Regions from separate parts of the Mesorhizobium sp. RCAM 05104 genome, predicted to be linked through region 2. Evidence: riboswitches for the same ligand, from Rfam matches in the RefSeq annotation. Region 2 holds a riboswitch; each other region holds the start of a gene.

Region 1 (5,247 bases), 1.8 Mb from region 2:
AAGCTCGCGCACCGGCGTGCGCGCCTGCTCCGGCTTGAACAGGAAATCCTTCATGTAGGAGACGACGTGGCGCTGTTCGCCATTGATGACGAGGTTCTCGCCGCGCCCGTCGGTGAGGTACTGTGCCAGCGTCTCCTGCGGGTCGACCGCCTCGCGCTTCTGGTCGAGCGTGGCGATTTCAAGATTGGTGCCGAGCCGCACGGAGCCTGCATCGGGCTTCATCTCGCCGGTCAGCATCTTCAGCAGCGTCGTCTTGCCGGCGCCGTTCGGCCCGACCAGGCCGACGCGATCGCCGCGCTGGATGCGGGTCGAAAACCCCTTGACCACGGTCAGATCGCCAAAACTCTTCTCGATATTCCTGGCTTCGATCACCAGCTTGCCGGACTCGGCGGCGTCGCTCGCCACCATGGTGGCCGAACCTTCGGCGCCGCGATGGCCGCGGAAGCGCTGGCGCATGGTCTGCAACTCGCCAAGCCGGCGCATGTTGCGCTTGCGCCGCGCCGTCACGCCATAGCGCAGCCAGTGTTCTTCGCGCACGATCTGGCGGCCGAGCTTGTGCTGCTCGCGTTCTTCCTCTTCCAGTACCTGGTCGCGCCATTCCTCGAAGTGGCCGAAACCCTTGTCCAGCCTGCGGGTCTGGCCGCGATCGAGCCAGACGGTGGCGCGCGATACGCGCTCGAGGAAGCGGCGGTCGTGCGAGATGACGACCAGTGCCGAGGAGGTGCGGACGAGCTCCTCTTCCAGCCATTCGATGACCGACAGATCGAGATGGTTGGTCGGCTCATCAAGCAGCAGGATGTCGGGCTCCGGCGCCATGACGCGGGCAAGGGCCGCCCGCCTGGCCTCACCGCCGGAAAGATCGTTCGGCCGCTCCTCGCCCGTGAGACCGAGATGCTCCATCAAATAGCTGGCGCGGTAGGGATCGTCGGCAGGACCAAGCCCCGCCTCGACATAGGCGCGGACCGTCGCGAAACCCTCCATGTCGGGCATCTGCGGCAAATAGCGGACGGTCGCCGAAGGCTGGCGGAAAACCTCGCCGTCCTGCGGCTCGATCAGGCCGGCGGCGATCTTGAGCAGCGTCGACTTGCCGGAGCCGTTGCGGCCGACTAGCGCGATCTTGTCCCCGGCGGAAGCCGTCAAGGTGGCACCATCGAGCAGCGGCGTGCCGCCGAAGGTCAGTTTTATCCCGTCGAGATTGAGAAGGGGCGGGGCCATATCAGCTTTCGGGTAATGGATAGGGGTGAGCGAGCAGCATCGCGCGGCCATGGTCCAGGGCGATTCCGAGGCGGCCCTTGACCTCGTTGGAAATGGTCAGCGACGAGCCGAACGCCACCTTCACGTGGTTCAGCGGCCATTTGGCGCCCGTGACGGTCAGGCCGGCAAGCTCGGAAAAGCCGAGCACCGAAAACAGCGTGCCGTCGGCATAGTCGAAGCCAGCCGTTCCGTACAGCAGGGGGACAGCTTCCTGGGCGCCGCTGGTCAGAAGCACCTCGGTCCCGGCTTCGGCCAGCCGCAGGCCAAGCGCCATATGCAGGAAGGCGTGGTCGGCGCGCTTGCCGCCAAAAGCGCCGGCGAGCACCAGGCTGGTCGCGCCGCGTTCAAACGCGGCGGCGATCGCCAGTTCGCCGTCGGTCTTGTCCTTCTCCGCCGGAAAGGTCCGGCGGGGCACCGCGGCGAGAGCATCCGGCAGATTGGCCGGCACCGAATCGAAATCACCCACCCACAGTTCCGGGACAAGGCCGAGCAGCCGCGCATGACCGATGCCGGCGTCGGCGGCGATCACGCGGGAACCCTCGACCTGGCGGTCGAGCCGGGGCGTGCGGATGAGATCGCCGCCAAGCAGGATGGTGAATGTGCTCATATCTTGTGGCCCTTACCAGCCCGGCAACGGAAACGGAAGGCCGGCAGACTCCCACTTGCGCGGTTCGTCGGCCGGGCCTATGTGTCGAAACGCTCTAACGGGGTGCCGGACGCGATCTTCGCGGACCGGCTGAGAGGCAGTCTCGCCAACCCGCTGAACCTGATCCGGTTTGTACCGGCGGAGGGATTAGACGTTTCGGACAGTCCGACGCCTCAATTCCTTTCAATTCGAACGAAGGAGGCGCCGATGCGCACGCTTTTATACTCTCTTGTCTCGGCAATGGTCGTGGTGCTGTCCGGGCCGGCCTTGGCCAAGGACAAGCTCACCATCTACACTTATGAGAGCTTCACCGCCGACTGGGGGCCCGGTCCGGTGGTGAAGAAGGAATTCGAAGCCGAATGCGGCTGCGATGTCGACTTCGTTTCGGTCGCCGATGGCGTGGCGCTGCTCAACCGCGTCAAGCTGGAAGGGGCATCGACCAAGGCCGATATCGTGCTTGGCCTCGACACCAATCTAACCGCCGATGCCAAGGCCACCGGCCTGTTCGCGCCGCATGGCGCGGTGGCGGACATCAGCGTGCCGGGCGGCTGGAGCGACGACACCTTCGTGCCGTTCGACTATGGCTATTTCGCCGTCGTCTACGACACCGAGAAGCTTAAGACACCGCCCAAGAGCCTGAAGGACCTGGTCGAGGGCAGCGCCGACGACAAAATCGTCATCCAGGATCCGCGCACCTCGACTCCGGGCCTCGGCCTGCTGTTGTGGGTGAAGTCGGTCTATGGCGACAAGGCGCCGGAGGCCTGGGCCAAGCTCAAGGCGAAGGTGCTGACCGTGACGCCGGGCTGGAGCGAAGCCTATGGCCTGTTCACCAAGGGCGAGGCGCCGATGGTGCTGTCCTACACCACCTCGCCGGCCTACCATATGGTCGCCGAGAACACCGAGCGCTACCAGGCGGCGTCCTTCGAGGAGGGCGAGTACCTGCAGATCGAGGTTGCCGGCATCACCACGACAGGCGCGAAAAATCCGCTGGCGGAAAAGTTCATGACCTTCATGACCGGACCGAAATTCCAGGACGCCATCCCCGAGACCAACTGGATGTTCCCCGCCGGCAAGACCGACAAGCCGCTCAACCCGGCCTTCGACAAACTGGTCAAGCCGACCAAGACCTTGCTGTTCAGCCCGGAGGAGGTCGCGGCCAACCGCAAGGCCTGGGTCGATGAATGGCTGGCGGTGATGAGCAAATAGGGTTCAAACCTCGTCGGATGTTTATGCCAAGCCACCCCCCTCTGGCCTGCCGGCCATCTCCCCCGCAAGGAGGGAGATTGGCAGCTCTTTCGCCTCGCTCATTCCTGCCACTTTGCAGATTGGCCCAGGCGGTGGAACGCGCAATCTCTCTCCTTGCGGGGGAGATGTCCGGAAGGACAGAGGGGGGTGGGCGGGAACTCGAGCCGAGCCAAGAAATCATTTCGATCAGCACCCGTTGCGGCGTTGGGTAGCGCGACATGCATACGCGTCATCCGACCGATCCCCGCATCACCGCCGGCATTGTCGCGCTTGCCGCAATCGCGCTGCTGATCGGCGGCGCGTTTGCCGGCCTGCTCTTCGAAGGCGCCCATGACTTTTCCGGCGCATGGGCAGCCTTCGATCCCTATCTCCTGCGCGTCGTCCGCTTCACGCTCTGGCAGGCGGCACTTTCGACGCTGCTTTCCGTCGGCCCGGCACTGTTCGTGGCGCGCGCCCTGTCGCGCCATCCACGTTTCCTCGGCCGCGCCTTCATCCTGCAGCTTTTCGCCGTGCCGTTGGCGCTGCCGGCCATCGTCGCGGCTCTCGGCATCCTCGCTCTCTATGGCCGCGCCGGCTATTTCGCCGGCGCGCTCACGATGATCGGTGGTGGACACTGGCCGGGCATCTATGGCCTGTCGGGCATTCTCGTGGCGCACGTCTTCTTCAACCTGCCGCTGGCGACAAGGCTGTTCCTCGAGGCGCTGCAGACCATCCCGGCCGACCAATGGCGGCTGGCGAGCCAGCTCGGCATGGGAGCCCGGCCGGCATACCGGCTGATCGAATGGCCGACGCTGCGGGCATCCCTGCCAGGGGTTGCCGGGCTTGTCTTCATGCTCTGCATCACATCCTTCACGATCGTGCTGACGCTTGGCGGCGGCCCGGCCGCGACGACACTCGAAGTCGGCATCTATCAGGCGCTGCGCTTCGACTTCGATCCCGCGCGGGCCGTCACGCTGACATTGCTGCAGATCGCGTTGACCTTTGTCGTGGCGCTGGCGCTGGCGCGGCTCGGTGCCAACGCCGTCGGCGACACCAACCTGCCGGTCGCGCCGCGCCGCTATCTTTCCGTCAGCGGGACCGAGACCTCGCTGAACATCGTGCTGATCGTGCTTGCGCTGGTGTTCGTTGTCGGGCCGATGGCGGCGACGGTGATGGCCGGGCTCGGCGCCGATCTCGGCCGGCTGGCCGGTGAGGCCGCCGTGCGAAAGGCGACGCTGACCAGTGTGGTGCTCGCCTTCCTGTCAGCCCTGCTTTCAGTGATGCTGTCGCTGGCGCTGACCATGGCACGCCGGGCGCTGGCGCTGGCTCGCCGTGCCGGCGCAAGGACACTGCTCGAACATGCCACCGATACCGGCGCCGGTTTTGTCCTCGTCGTGCCGCCGGTCGTCATCGGCGCCGGCTGGTTCCTGTTGCTGCGTCATGTCGGCGATGTCTTCGCCATCGCCCCGGTCATGGTCGTCACCGTCAACGCCGTGATGGCAATGCCGTTCGCGCTGCGCGCTGTCCGTCCCGCCTATGATGCGGCAAGCGAGCGCCACGAACGGCTCTGTGACCAGCTCGGCATTGCGGGCTGGAACCGGCTCATTCTGGTCGACTGGCCGTCGCTGCGGCGGCCGCTCGCGACTGCTTTCGCTTTTGCCATGGCGCTGTCGCTCGGCGATCTCGGCGTCATCGCGCTGTTTGGCAGTGATTCCGTGCAGACATTGCCCTACCTTCTCCTGGCGCGCATGGGCAGCTACCGCACCGAGGACGCCGCCGGCCTGGCGCTGCTGCTCGGCCTCGTCTGCCTCGCATTGATCATGGCGGCGCACTGGCTGGGAAGGGAGAAGATCCGGGATGCCTGACGGGGCGGCTAGCGGGCTTGAAAAAGGCGCTTCGGTGCGGCTGGACAAGGTGTCGTTCAGCTATGGCGAAGCGCCGCTCTTCTTCGATGTCGATTTCGCCACGGCGAAAGTCACCGCCATCATGGGGCCGAGCGGTTCCGGCAAGTCGACGCTGCTCAATCTGATCGCCGGGTTCGAGATGCCACTGTCCGGCCGCGTGCTGATCGGCGGCGCCGATGTCTGTGCCGAGCCGCCTTCGGCGCGGCCGGTGTCGATGGT
Region 2 (5,247 bases):
GGTGACAGACGCCGTGCGGAAAATGCGGTAGAATTTGACGACACTCATTGGAGAATCTACCATAATGCGCGGCAGCGACTATGCGGAACTGAAGGCCTTTGCCACTGTTGTCACGCATGGCAGCTTTGCCCGCGCCGCGGAAGATCTCAGGATTTCCGCGTCAACGCTCAGCCAGACGATCCGTCAGCTCGAAGCGCGGCTTGGCCTGCGGCTGCTCAACCGCACCACCCGCAGCCTGTCGCTAACCGAAGCCGGTGTGCGCCTTCATGCGCGCTTCGCGCCGGCCATGGCCGAGATGGAGGCGGCGGTTGGCGATGCCGTTGCCTTGCGCGACACGCCGGCTGGCGTTCTGCGCGTCCATATGCCGAGCGTTGCCGCTGCCACCTATCTGGAGCCTGTGCTCGGCCGCTTTCACGAGGCATGGCCGGACATCGTCCTCGATTTGACGATCGGCGATGCCGCCATCGACATTGTCGAGGCTGGCTATGATGTCGGCGCGAGACTCGGCGAATTCCTCGAAGCCGACATGGTCGCCGTGGCGCTTGGCGGCAAGCAGCGCCAACTCGCCGTGGCCTCGCCGGACTACATCGCCCGCCACGGATCACCGTCGGCACCGCCGGATTTGCTACAGCATCGCTGCATCAACTGGCGCCGGCCGGGCGGCAGTGGCCTCTACAAATGGGAATTCGCCAGGGAAGGCCAATGGTTCTCGGTCGCGGTCGATGGCCCGCTTGTCGTTTCCAGCCGTGACATGGCGGTTGCCGCCGCGGTGCAGGGGGTCGGCATTGCCTTCTGGGCGGAAGATCTGCTGCGCCCGCTGATCGAGGCCGGCAAACTGGTGCCGCTGCTGGACGACTGGTGCGCGACCTTTCCCGGCTGGTTCCTCTGCTACCAGAAGCAGCACCATACGCCGCCGGCCGTGCGCGCCTTCGTCGATTTCCTGCGGCATGCCAATGCCGGCCGCCAAACCCTGTCTGGCGGTTGACAGTTTGCTGTGCCGCTGGCGAACTGCGGATGCTGATTTGATTTCAGTTTTCTTTCGGAGTGAACATGAAGAGGATCTACGAAAAGCCGGTGCTGGTGAAACGCGAACGACTTTCGGTCGTCACCGCCGTGGGGGCGCTTTTACCCAAACCGGCTGGCTGACAGGCGCGGCTCGACCCTGCTCGGGCGGTTCGTGAGGTCGGACTGGATCGCCGGTCGCAGAATGGTGGCGAGGAAGGCACTGTTTGACCGGACGCCGGAAGATGAATTCGACTGACCCCACCGGTCGTGGAGGGCCGATCAGCGCCATTTTCATGCCGGACCGCTGCTTGCCGGCTCGGTGGAGGCGGGAAACCACATCGGCGCGATCGTCGTGCCTGGCTTCCGGCGGCGACCCACCGACTGCGATGCGGATGCTGGTGGGCGAGGCGGCGCCGGCCTACTGCAAGGGCGCCTTGTCAGGGGCGCCGCAGCCAGGTCAGGCGGCTAGGCCTGCCAACCGGCAGGGCGCCGGTCAGGCGATGGGGAAGCGTGGAGTTCGACCTTGCCGACGGCAGGGTTTTGCATCGCACCTACAGCCGTCTGCTGAAACGGCTCCTGAAAGTGCGAAGTATGTTCGCACGCGCTCCAGTCACGGAAGCGCGCCCGGTAATGCGACTTTTCGGCAAAGTGGAAAGCAAGCCCGGGCAGAGATGATCGTCCGCCGCAGGCCTGTAGCCCACTTGCCACAATTGCTGTCGGCGAGGTGGCGCCGGCGGGCTGCCGTCGGCGCCTGGCGCAATGGTTTTGGCGCAGTACGCTGAAAAAACGGCTTTCCCAATCGCTCGAATGGTGCTTTAACTCCCGCATCCACAGGGGTGCTCCGTACGGTCGGGGCTGAGACGGGGGCGGCAAGCCCACAGACCCTAGAAGCTGATCTGGGTAATACCAGCGGAGCGAGGCGGGCGATGTTTTCAGGCGCACAAATTTCCCTGTATCCCATGGCCGACGATTTCGTCGGCGTCATTCTTGGTGCGCTCGGTGCGCTCGATCCCTATCGCGACAGGCTCAGGATCGAGACCGATGATATCTCGACCTTGCTTGTCGGGCCGCCCGAAGTCCTGTTCCCGGCTCTTCGCGATCTGTTCGTGGCGGCAGCGCGCAGCGGCAAGCATTGCGTCCTGTCGGCGGCCATTTCGCGCGGCTGTCCGGGCGAGCCGGACGATCCGATCTGCCGCTCCGATGCGTTTGACGGACCTGTCGGGCCGCTCGGCCCGCGCAAGGAGGCAGCCATCCGCGCGGTGCGTGAAACCGCTGTCGCTGGCCAGCCGGCGGCAGCGCAGTTCTCGCTCTATGTGATGGGCACCGACGACCACATGGACGAGATCTATGGCTGCATCGATTTCCTGAAGCAGTCCGGCGTCTATGAGCGCTCCAAGAATTTCTGCACCAAATTGCGCGGAGATGCCGGCGCGATCTTCGTGGCGCTGAACGAGGCTTTCTGCCGCTTCGGGCCAGGCGCCGGCCACGTAACCCTCGACGTCACGGTCTCCGCCAACAGCCCCAGCGCTGTCTGAGCCTGCCCGCGCCTGCGCGCGAGCGCCCGTCCAAGGACATCTCCCGTGGTCTCATCGTCGTCCAGCCGCTCGCGTCAACTCGCGGGTCTCTTCGCCAAGGCAGCGCCGGCGGTGATCTCGGTCGGGCTGCTCCTGCTGGCGTGGGAGCTTTGCGCCCGTTATTCCGGCATCAAGCAGACGATACTGCCAGCGCCGTCGCGCGTCTTCGCGCAGGCGATGCTCAATCGCGAAGCGCTGGTCGACAACGCCATCCCCACCATCCGCGCCACGCTACTCGGCTTTGCCTGTTCGCTCAGCGCTGCCTTTGCGCTGTCGATGCTGGTCGACTTTTTCCAGCCGCTGCGGCGCGCGCTGTTTCCCGTGTTCATCATCAGCCAGACGTTGCCGCTGGTCGCCATCGCGCCGCTGGTGGTGCTGTGGTTCGGCTTCGGGCTGATGCCCAAGGTCCTACTGGTGGCGCTGGTCACCTTCTTTCCGATGCTGGTGGCCCTGGTGCAGGGCTACGAGGCGACCGAGGCCGAGATCGGCCAGGTGCTGCGCGCCATGGGGGCAGGGCGCTGGCGCGTCTTCGTGCTGGCGCGGCTGCCTTCGGCGCTGCCCTATTTCTTCGCCGGCTTGAGGATCTCCATCACCTATGCCGTGGTCGGCGCCATCTTCGCCGAATATGCCGGTGCCGCGAAGGGGCTGGGCATCTACATGCTCAATGCCAAGAACAATTTCCGCCCCGATCTGGTGCTGGCCGCCGTCGGCGTCAGCGCCGCGCTCACGCTTATCCTGTTTGGACTGACGGTGCTGCTGCGGCACCTGGCCATGCCCTGGGAACGGGCCGACAGGCAAGCTCAGGGGAAGGGGCCACGGCGATGAGCCGGCTCGAACTGCGGCATGTGCGCAAGGCGTTCGGCGGGCTGGAGGTACTCGCCGACATTTCGCTTCGCGTCGGCGCCGGAGAATTCGTCTCCATCCTTGGTCCTTCGGGCGCCGGCAAGTCGACGCTGTTCCAGCTCCTGACCGGCGCGCAGCACGGCGATGGCGAGATGTTCTTCGACGGCACGCCGCTCGACGATCACGGCAGGCATTTCGCCTTCATGCCGCAACGCGACGCGCTGATGCCATGGCGGCGCATCCTCGACAACGTGACGCTCGGGCTCGAAGTGCAAGGCGTCAGGCGAAAGGCAGCGCGGGCGCGTGTCGCACCGCTCTTTGCCGAATTCGGGCTTGCCGGCTTCGAGCGGCATTTTCCGGCGCAGCTTTCGGGCGGCATGCGCCAGCGTGCAGCGCTGTTGCGCACAGTGGTGCAGGAGCGCGACATGCTGCTGCTCGATGAGCCGTTCGGCGCGCTCGACGCACTGACCCGCACCGCCATGCAGCGCTGGCTGGAGCAGATGTGGGGCCACCACCGCTGGACCGCGCTGCTGATCACCCACGACGTGCGCGAAGCCGTGTTCCTGTCTGACCGCATCTATGTGCTGTCGGCGCGCCCGGCCCGCATCGCCCGTGAAATCAAGGTGCCACTGCCGCGCCCGCGCGGCCTTGGCGGCGATGCCGCGCGGCAGGCGAGCGCGCTCGAAGCCGAGATCCTCGACACCATTCTCAATCCCGAACTCGACCCGCAACCACCCGAAGGATACGATCATGACTGACTTGACGCGCCGCCAGGCCCTGTTGCTGACCCTTGCCACGAGTCTTCCGCTTGTTGCCGGAGCGGGCCGGGCTCAAGCGCAATCGGCGGCGCAAAAGGTCACCGTCGCACTCGACTGGACGGTCAACACCAACCACATCGGGCTGTTTGTCGCACGCGACAAGGGGTTCTACCGCGAGGCCGGCCTCGAGGTCGATATCCTGCCCTACAGCGACACCGGTGCCGGCACACTCGTCGCCGCCCGCGTCGCCGATTTCGGCATCAACGGCACCATCAGCCTCTTCACCCAGAAAACCGCCGGGGCCGACTTGAAGGCCGTCTATGCCGTTGTGCAATCCGAAACCGGTCGAGTGGTCTTCAATGCGGCGCGCGGCGAGATCAAAAGCCCGAGGGACCTTGACGGCTTGACCTATGGCGGCTTCGGCAGCGCCTGGGAAAACGCGCTGATCGGCACCATCATCCGCCACGACGGCGGCAAGGGCAATTTCGAGACGGTGACGCTCGGCACCTCGGCCTATGAAGCGCTGGCCAACGGCTCGGTCGATTTCACGCTCGAGGTCGCGACCTGGGAGGGTGTCGATGCCGAGCTCAAAGGCATCAAGCAGCGCAGCTTCGTCTATGCCGACCATGGCGTGCCCGACGAGCACACGACGCTGATCTCGTCGAGCGAAGCCTATCTCCAGGCCAATCCGAAAGTCGCGGCCGGCTTCGTCCAGGCGACGCGGCGCGGCTATCAGTTCGCCGTCGATCATCCCGATGAGGCTGCCGCACTGTTGATCGCGGCCAACAAGGATGCCTTGACCAATCCGGCGCTGATCCGCGCTTCGCTGAAGGCACTGATCGATGGTCACTTCTTGCGCAGCCAAAGTGGCGCCATCGCCACCATGGATCCGGCCAAGATGGAAGCAATCGGCGACTACCTGTTCGCCGCCGGCATTTTGCGTGACCCCGATGGCAACGTTGTCAAGCAACGTCCGAATTTTGCGGGGTATTTCAGCAATGCGTATCTGGGGTAGGGCAGGATTCTTGAACTCAAAAGTCGCATGGGGAGCACATCGTCACGCGTCG
Region 3 (5,247 bases), 3.5 Mb from region 2:
CCCGCGCGACCGCTTCGCGCTCAGGGAAACGGCTGCGGTTGCGGTCGAGATTGATCCGCGCACCTTCACGGCCGAGATGGCCGAAGCCTGGGGAGCAGCCGGCGTGAACCGCGCAAGCCTCGGCGTGCAGAGCTTCGATCCCGTTGTTCAAAAAGCGGTCAACCGGGTGCAGAGTGAGACGCAAATGGCGGCTGCCGTCGAAGGCTGCGCCGGCATGGAGTAAGCCGCATCAATTTCGACCTGATCTTCGGTCTCCCGCATCAGACGGTGCAGTCCTGCGTCCAGACCGCGACGGCGGCGGTCGCCATGCGCCCCAACCGGCTTGCGGTGTTCGGCTATTCGCACATTCCGTCGCTCATAAATAATCAGCGCCAGATCGAGGAGACAGCACTGCCGGACAGCGCTGCCCGCGCCGAACAGGCTGCGGCCGTGGCCGAGACGCTGGTTGTCGCCGGCTACCGAGAGATCGGGCTCGACCATTTCACCTTGCCGGACGATGAGCTTACACTGGCGCAGAAAACCGGTCGCCTGCGGCGCAACTCCTGGGTTACTCGGCCGACACCTGCAAAACCCTGATCGGTTTCGGCGCGTCGGCTATCGGCCGCGTCGGCGAAGGGTACGTCCAGAACGAGGTTACACGGGATTCTTACACCCGGCACATCGCAGCTGGCCGTCTGGCGACGTCAAAGGGCTACCGTCTCACCGACGAAGACCGCGTGCGAGCCGCAATCATCGAGAGACTGATGTGCGATCTCGAGGCGGATGTGCCGGCAATCTGTGCCGGTCACGGATCTGATCCGATCCGTTTTCTCGATTCAGCTGAAGGCTTGGCGATGCTGGCCGAGGACGGGATAGTGGACATCGAAAAGGGTTTCATTCGCGTGCGGCAGGAGCATCGCTTTGTGATTCGCGCTGTTGCTGCCGCATTCGATGCATTTCTCGACCGGGTTGCCCCGTAAGCACAGCCATCGGCATGAGCGGAGGCCAAAGGGATTACCGCTCGTCGCTAACGGCTTGGGTAGCTTGGCGATGTTCTCGACGACCGTTCCGTGGCAGCGTGGTGGTCGCAATCCTTTCGAACGGACCCTGCCGAAGAAACCGCCTTTCTGCAGCTCGATTCGGCAACAGGTGGCTGTCCTTATCGACATGCCGCGGCTGGCCAGTCTGCCCTTCCGTTTCCTTCACTGGTGGTCATCTGTCGAACCGCGCCCACGAAAATGAATTCGCCGCTGACCAATGACGACGGCAGGTCGGATCGAGGCGATCTACGCGCAAACGTTTAGTGCCGATTGAAGGCGAGACCATCATAAGGATCGATCTTTAAGCCCCGAAGGTTTGGCGATCCCCGTATCCCTGTCCAGGTTTCCGGGGCGTGATTGTCGCTGACGCATGCGCGAGCTTTCTGCCCGGTTTGATGGGCCGCCGATCAGCGCCGCGAGCCGAATGCGCTTGACAAAGCAGCGCCGGCCCGTTCAATTCCAAGCATTCACCAGGGGAGTCCCGGCAAGGGGCTGAGATACTGCTGGCTTTCGCGGCGCAGTGACCCGTTGAACCTGATCCAGTTCATACTGGCGTAGGGACGGTGCAAGCGCTTTGCGGGAGTCACGCCCGAAGTCCTGTTTCGAACAGGCGGCCAAAGCGTCTTTTCATCCTTCCGGCACAGAACTGGGTCTCCAATGCACGAGCAAAGGAGCCTCAAGATGAATGCCCTCACCCCCGCCGTGTCGACGGGACCACTGCCCGCCTCACGCAAGATCCACAAATCCGGCGTCCTCCATCCGCACATCAAGGTGCCGATGCGCGAAATCTCCGTCCATCCGACGGCGGGCGAACCGCCCGTCACCGTCTACGATCCGTCCGGCCCCTATACCGACCCGACCGTCGAAACCAGTATCGAAAAAGGCCTCGCCCGGCTTCGCCATGAATGGATTACGGCGCGCGGCGATGTCGAAGCCTATGACGGTCGCCACGTGCGGCCGGAAGACAACGGATTTGTCGCTGGCGAGCGCCTGACACCGGAATTTCCGGTCCGCAACCGGCCGCTCAGGGCCAAGGCCGGCAAGGCGGTGACACAGCTTGCCTATGCGCGCGCCGGCATCATCACGCCCGAAATGGAGTTCGTCGCCATCCGCGAGAACCTCGGCCGCGAAATCCTGCGTGGCAAACTTGAGCGCGACGGCGAGGCCTTCGGCGCCGCGATCCCCGACTTCGTCACGCCCGAATTCGTGCGCGAGGAGGTAGCGCGCGGACGCGCGATCATTCCTGCCAACATCAATCATCCCGAGAGCGAGCCGATGATCATCGGTCGCAATTTCCTGGTGAAGATCAATGCCAATATCGGTAACTCGGCGGTCACCTCCTCGATGGCGGAGGAAGTCGAGAAAATGGTCTGGGCGATCCGCTGGGGCGCCGATACGGTGATGGATCTGTCGACAGGCCGCAACATCCACAACATCCGGGACTGGATCGTGCGCAATGCGCCAGTGCCGATCGGCACGGTGCCGCTTTACCAGGCGCTCGAGAAGGTCGGCGGCATCGCCGAGGACCTGACCTGGGAGGTCTACCGCGACACGCTGATCGAACAGGCCGAACAGGGCGTCGACTATTTCACCATCCATGCCGGCGTGCGGCTGCACTACATCCCGCTGACCGTTGACCGGGTCACGGGCATCGTCTCACGCGGCGGGTCGATCATGGCCAAATGGTGCCTGCACCATCACCGGGAAAGCTTCCTCTACGAGCATTTCGCGGAGATCTGCGACATCTGCCGCGCCTATGATGTGTCCTTCTCACTCGGCGACGGCCTTCGTCCCGGCTCGATTGCCGATGCTAACGACGCGGCGCAATTCGCCGAGCTGGAAACGCTCGGCGAGCTGACCCAGATCGCCTGGGCGAAAGATTGCCAGGTGATGATCGAGGGGCCCGGCCACGTGCCGATGCACAAGATCAAGCAGAACATGGACAAGCAGCTCGCCGTCTGCGGCGAAGCGCCGTTCTATACGCTTGGACCGCTGACGACGGACATCGCGCCGGGCTACGATCACATCACCTCAGGCATTGGTGCTGCCATGATCGGCTGGTTCGGCACGGCCATGCTCTGTTACGTCACGCCGAAGGAGCATCTCGGCCTTCCCGATCGCAACGACGTCAAGATTGGCGTGATCACCTACAAGATCGCCGCCCATGCCGCCGACCTGGCGAAGGGCCATCCGGCAGCGAAAGTCAGGGATGATGCCCTTTCCCGCGCGCGCTTCGAGTTCCGCTGGGAGGACCAGTTCAACCTGTCGCTCGACCCCGAAACCGCGCGCTCCTTCCACGACCAGACCTTGCCCAAAGAGGCGCACAAGCTGGCACATTTCTGCTCGATGTGCGGGCCGAAATTCTGCTCCATGCGTATCTCGCACGACATCCGCGCCGAGGCACAGAAGGAGGGCATGGCGGCGATGGCGGCAAAATACCGCGAGGGTGGCGATCTCTACATACCTGCTGACGAGACCGGCGCACCGCTCATGCCAGAGGCGCCGGAACCGTCATGAAGGTCTTGGTCAAAGGGGCCGGCGTCGCCGGCCTCACGGCCGCCTTCGAGTTCGCCACACGCGGCGCGGCGGTGACAGTTGCCGAGACAAGACATGCCCTCGGCGGCAATGCGTCGTGGTTCGCCGGCGGCATGCTGGCGCCATGGTGCGAGCGTGAAAGCGCCGAGCAGCCGGTGCTCGACCTCGGACGCGATGCCGCTGATTGGTGGGATGCGGCAACGCCCGGCCAGGTGACGCGGGCTGGAACACTGGTCTTGGCCGCGCCGCGCGATGCGGGCGAGCTCGACCGATTTGCCAGCCGCACGTCGGGCCATCGGCGTCTCGATGAAAATGAAATCGCCCTTCTGGAGCCCGACCTTGCCGGCCGCTTCCGCCGCGGATTGCTTTTCCCAGACGAAGCCCATCTCGACCCGCGCCTGGCGATGGCGGCACTTCATCACAGACTGTCGGCGATGGGTGTCGAATTCCGCTTCGGCGCCGATGCCCGGCACATTTCCGGTTTCGATCGCCGGATCGACTGCACGGGGATGGCGGCAGAAGACGACGGCCTGCGCGGCGTTCGCGGCGAGATGCTGATCCTGCGCACGCCGGACATTTCGCTGTCACGCCCGGTCCGGCTGCTTCATCCGCGCTTTCCGCTCTACGTGGTGCCGCGTACCGATCACCGTTTCATGGTTGGCGCGACGATGATCGAAAGCCAGTCCACAGGACCGGTCACGGCGCGTTCGATGATGGAGCTTTTGGGCGCGGCCTATGCTCTCCATCCGGCCTTCGGCGAGGCTGGCATCATTGAGACCGGCGCCGGCGTCCGTCCGGCCTTTCCCGACAATCTGCCGCGTGTCGAGGCATGTGGAAGCACCGTCGCGATCAACGGGCTCTATCGCCATGGTTTTCTTCTCGCCCCCGCCATGGCGCGCCAGGCTGCCGACCTGGTTTTTAGCCAAGACAGAACCAAGGAGCTTGCGGATGAAACTGATGGTCAACGGCGAAGTGCATGAGGTTGCCGCCACCACACTGGCCGAGCTGCTTGCCGCGCTCGACTATGAGGGCGATTGGCTGGCAACGGCCGTCAACAACGATCTCGTGCACAAAGCCAACCGCGCGGAATTCCAGTTGAGCGACGGCGACCGGATCGAAATCCTCTCACCCATGCAGGGAGGCTAGACCATGTTCGAGCTTTATGGAACCGAGCTTCCGTCGCGTCTGCTTCTCGGCACCGCTCAATATCCTTCGCCGACCATCCTTGCGGAGGCAGTCAAGGCGTCGGGCACGTCGGTGGTGACCGTCTCGTTGCGCCGTGAGATGGCGGGCGGTAGGGCCGGCGAAAAATTCTGGTCGTTGATCCGCTCGCTGGGTGTCAGAATCCTGCCCAACACTGCCGGCTGTCACTCCGCCAAGGAAGCGGTCACGACCGCGAAAATGGCACGTGAGGGCTTCGGTACGAACTGGATTAAGCTCGAAGTGATCGGCAACCACGACACGCTGCAGCCGGACGTGTTCGGCCTTGTCGAAGCAGCCCGCATCCTGTGCGAGGACGGCTTTGATGTATTCCCCTATACCACCGACGACCTCGTCGTCGCCGAGCGGCTGCTTGCGGCGGGCTGCAAGGTCTTGATGCCGTGGTGCGCACCGATCGGTTCCGCGCTCGGGCCGGTCAACATCATGGCGCTGCGCTCGATGCGCGGCCATTTCCCTGGCGTCCCGCTGATCG

Evidence for each region. A riboswitch is a leader RNA that binds a small molecule or an ion and turns the genes downstream of it on or off. The one in region 2 is predicted to bind thiamine pyrophosphate.
Region 1: another riboswitch for thiamine pyrophosphate. It lies ahead of thiB (thiamine ABC transporter substrate binding subunit); the one in region 2 lies ahead of AC56QP_RS29780 (YkoF family thiamine/hydroxymethylpyrimidine-binding protein).
Region 3: another riboswitch for thiamine pyrophosphate. It lies ahead of thiC (phosphomethylpyrimidine synthase ThiC); the one in region 2 lies ahead of AC56QP_RS29780 (YkoF family thiamine/hydroxymethylpyrimidine-binding protein).

The regions. Positions count from the first base shown of each region.
Region 1 is NZ_CM185033.1:4,311,969-4,317,215, forward strand. Features, by position in the region: gene AC56QP_RS21095 (ABC-F family ATP-binding cassette domain-containing protein) at 1-1,215, opposite strand, end outside; gene AC56QP_RS21100 (thiamine diphosphokinase) at 1,217-1,861, opposite strand; TPP riboswitch at 1,950-2,064, shown strand; gene thiB (thiamine ABC transporter substrate binding subunit) at 2,108-3,106, shown strand; gene thiP (thiamine/thiamine pyrophosphate ABC transporter permease) at 3,364-4,989, shown strand; gene thiQ (thiamine ABC transporter ATP-binding protein) at 4,982-5,247, shown strand, end outside.
Region 2 is NZ_CM185033.1:6,066,617-6,071,863, forward strand. Features, by position in the region: gene AC56QP_RS29770 (LysR family transcriptional regulator) at 65-985, shown strand; gene AC56QP_RS29775 (putative RiPP precursor) at 1,051-1,146, shown strand; TPP riboswitch at 1,828-1,941, shown strand; gene AC56QP_RS29780 (YkoF family thiamine/hydroxymethylpyrimidine-binding protein) at 1,932-2,540, shown strand; gene AC56QP_RS29785 (ABC transporter permease) at 2,586-3,404, shown strand; gene AC56QP_RS29790 (ABC transporter ATP-binding protein) at 3,401-4,180, shown strand; gene AC56QP_RS29795 (ABC transporter substrate-binding protein) at 4,173-5,195, shown strand.
Region 3 is NZ_CM185033.1:2,362,744-2,367,990, forward strand. Features, by position in the region: partial or broken gene AC56QP_RS11770 (radical SAM protein) at 5-959, shown strand; TPP riboswitch at 1,482-1,598, shown strand; gene thiC (phosphomethylpyrimidine synthase ThiC) at 1,701-3,536, shown strand; gene thiO (glycine oxidase ThiO) at 3,533-4,534, shown strand; gene thiS (sulfur carrier protein ThiS) at 4,503-4,700, shown strand; gene AC56QP_RS11790 (thiazole synthase) at 4,704-5,247, shown strand, end outside.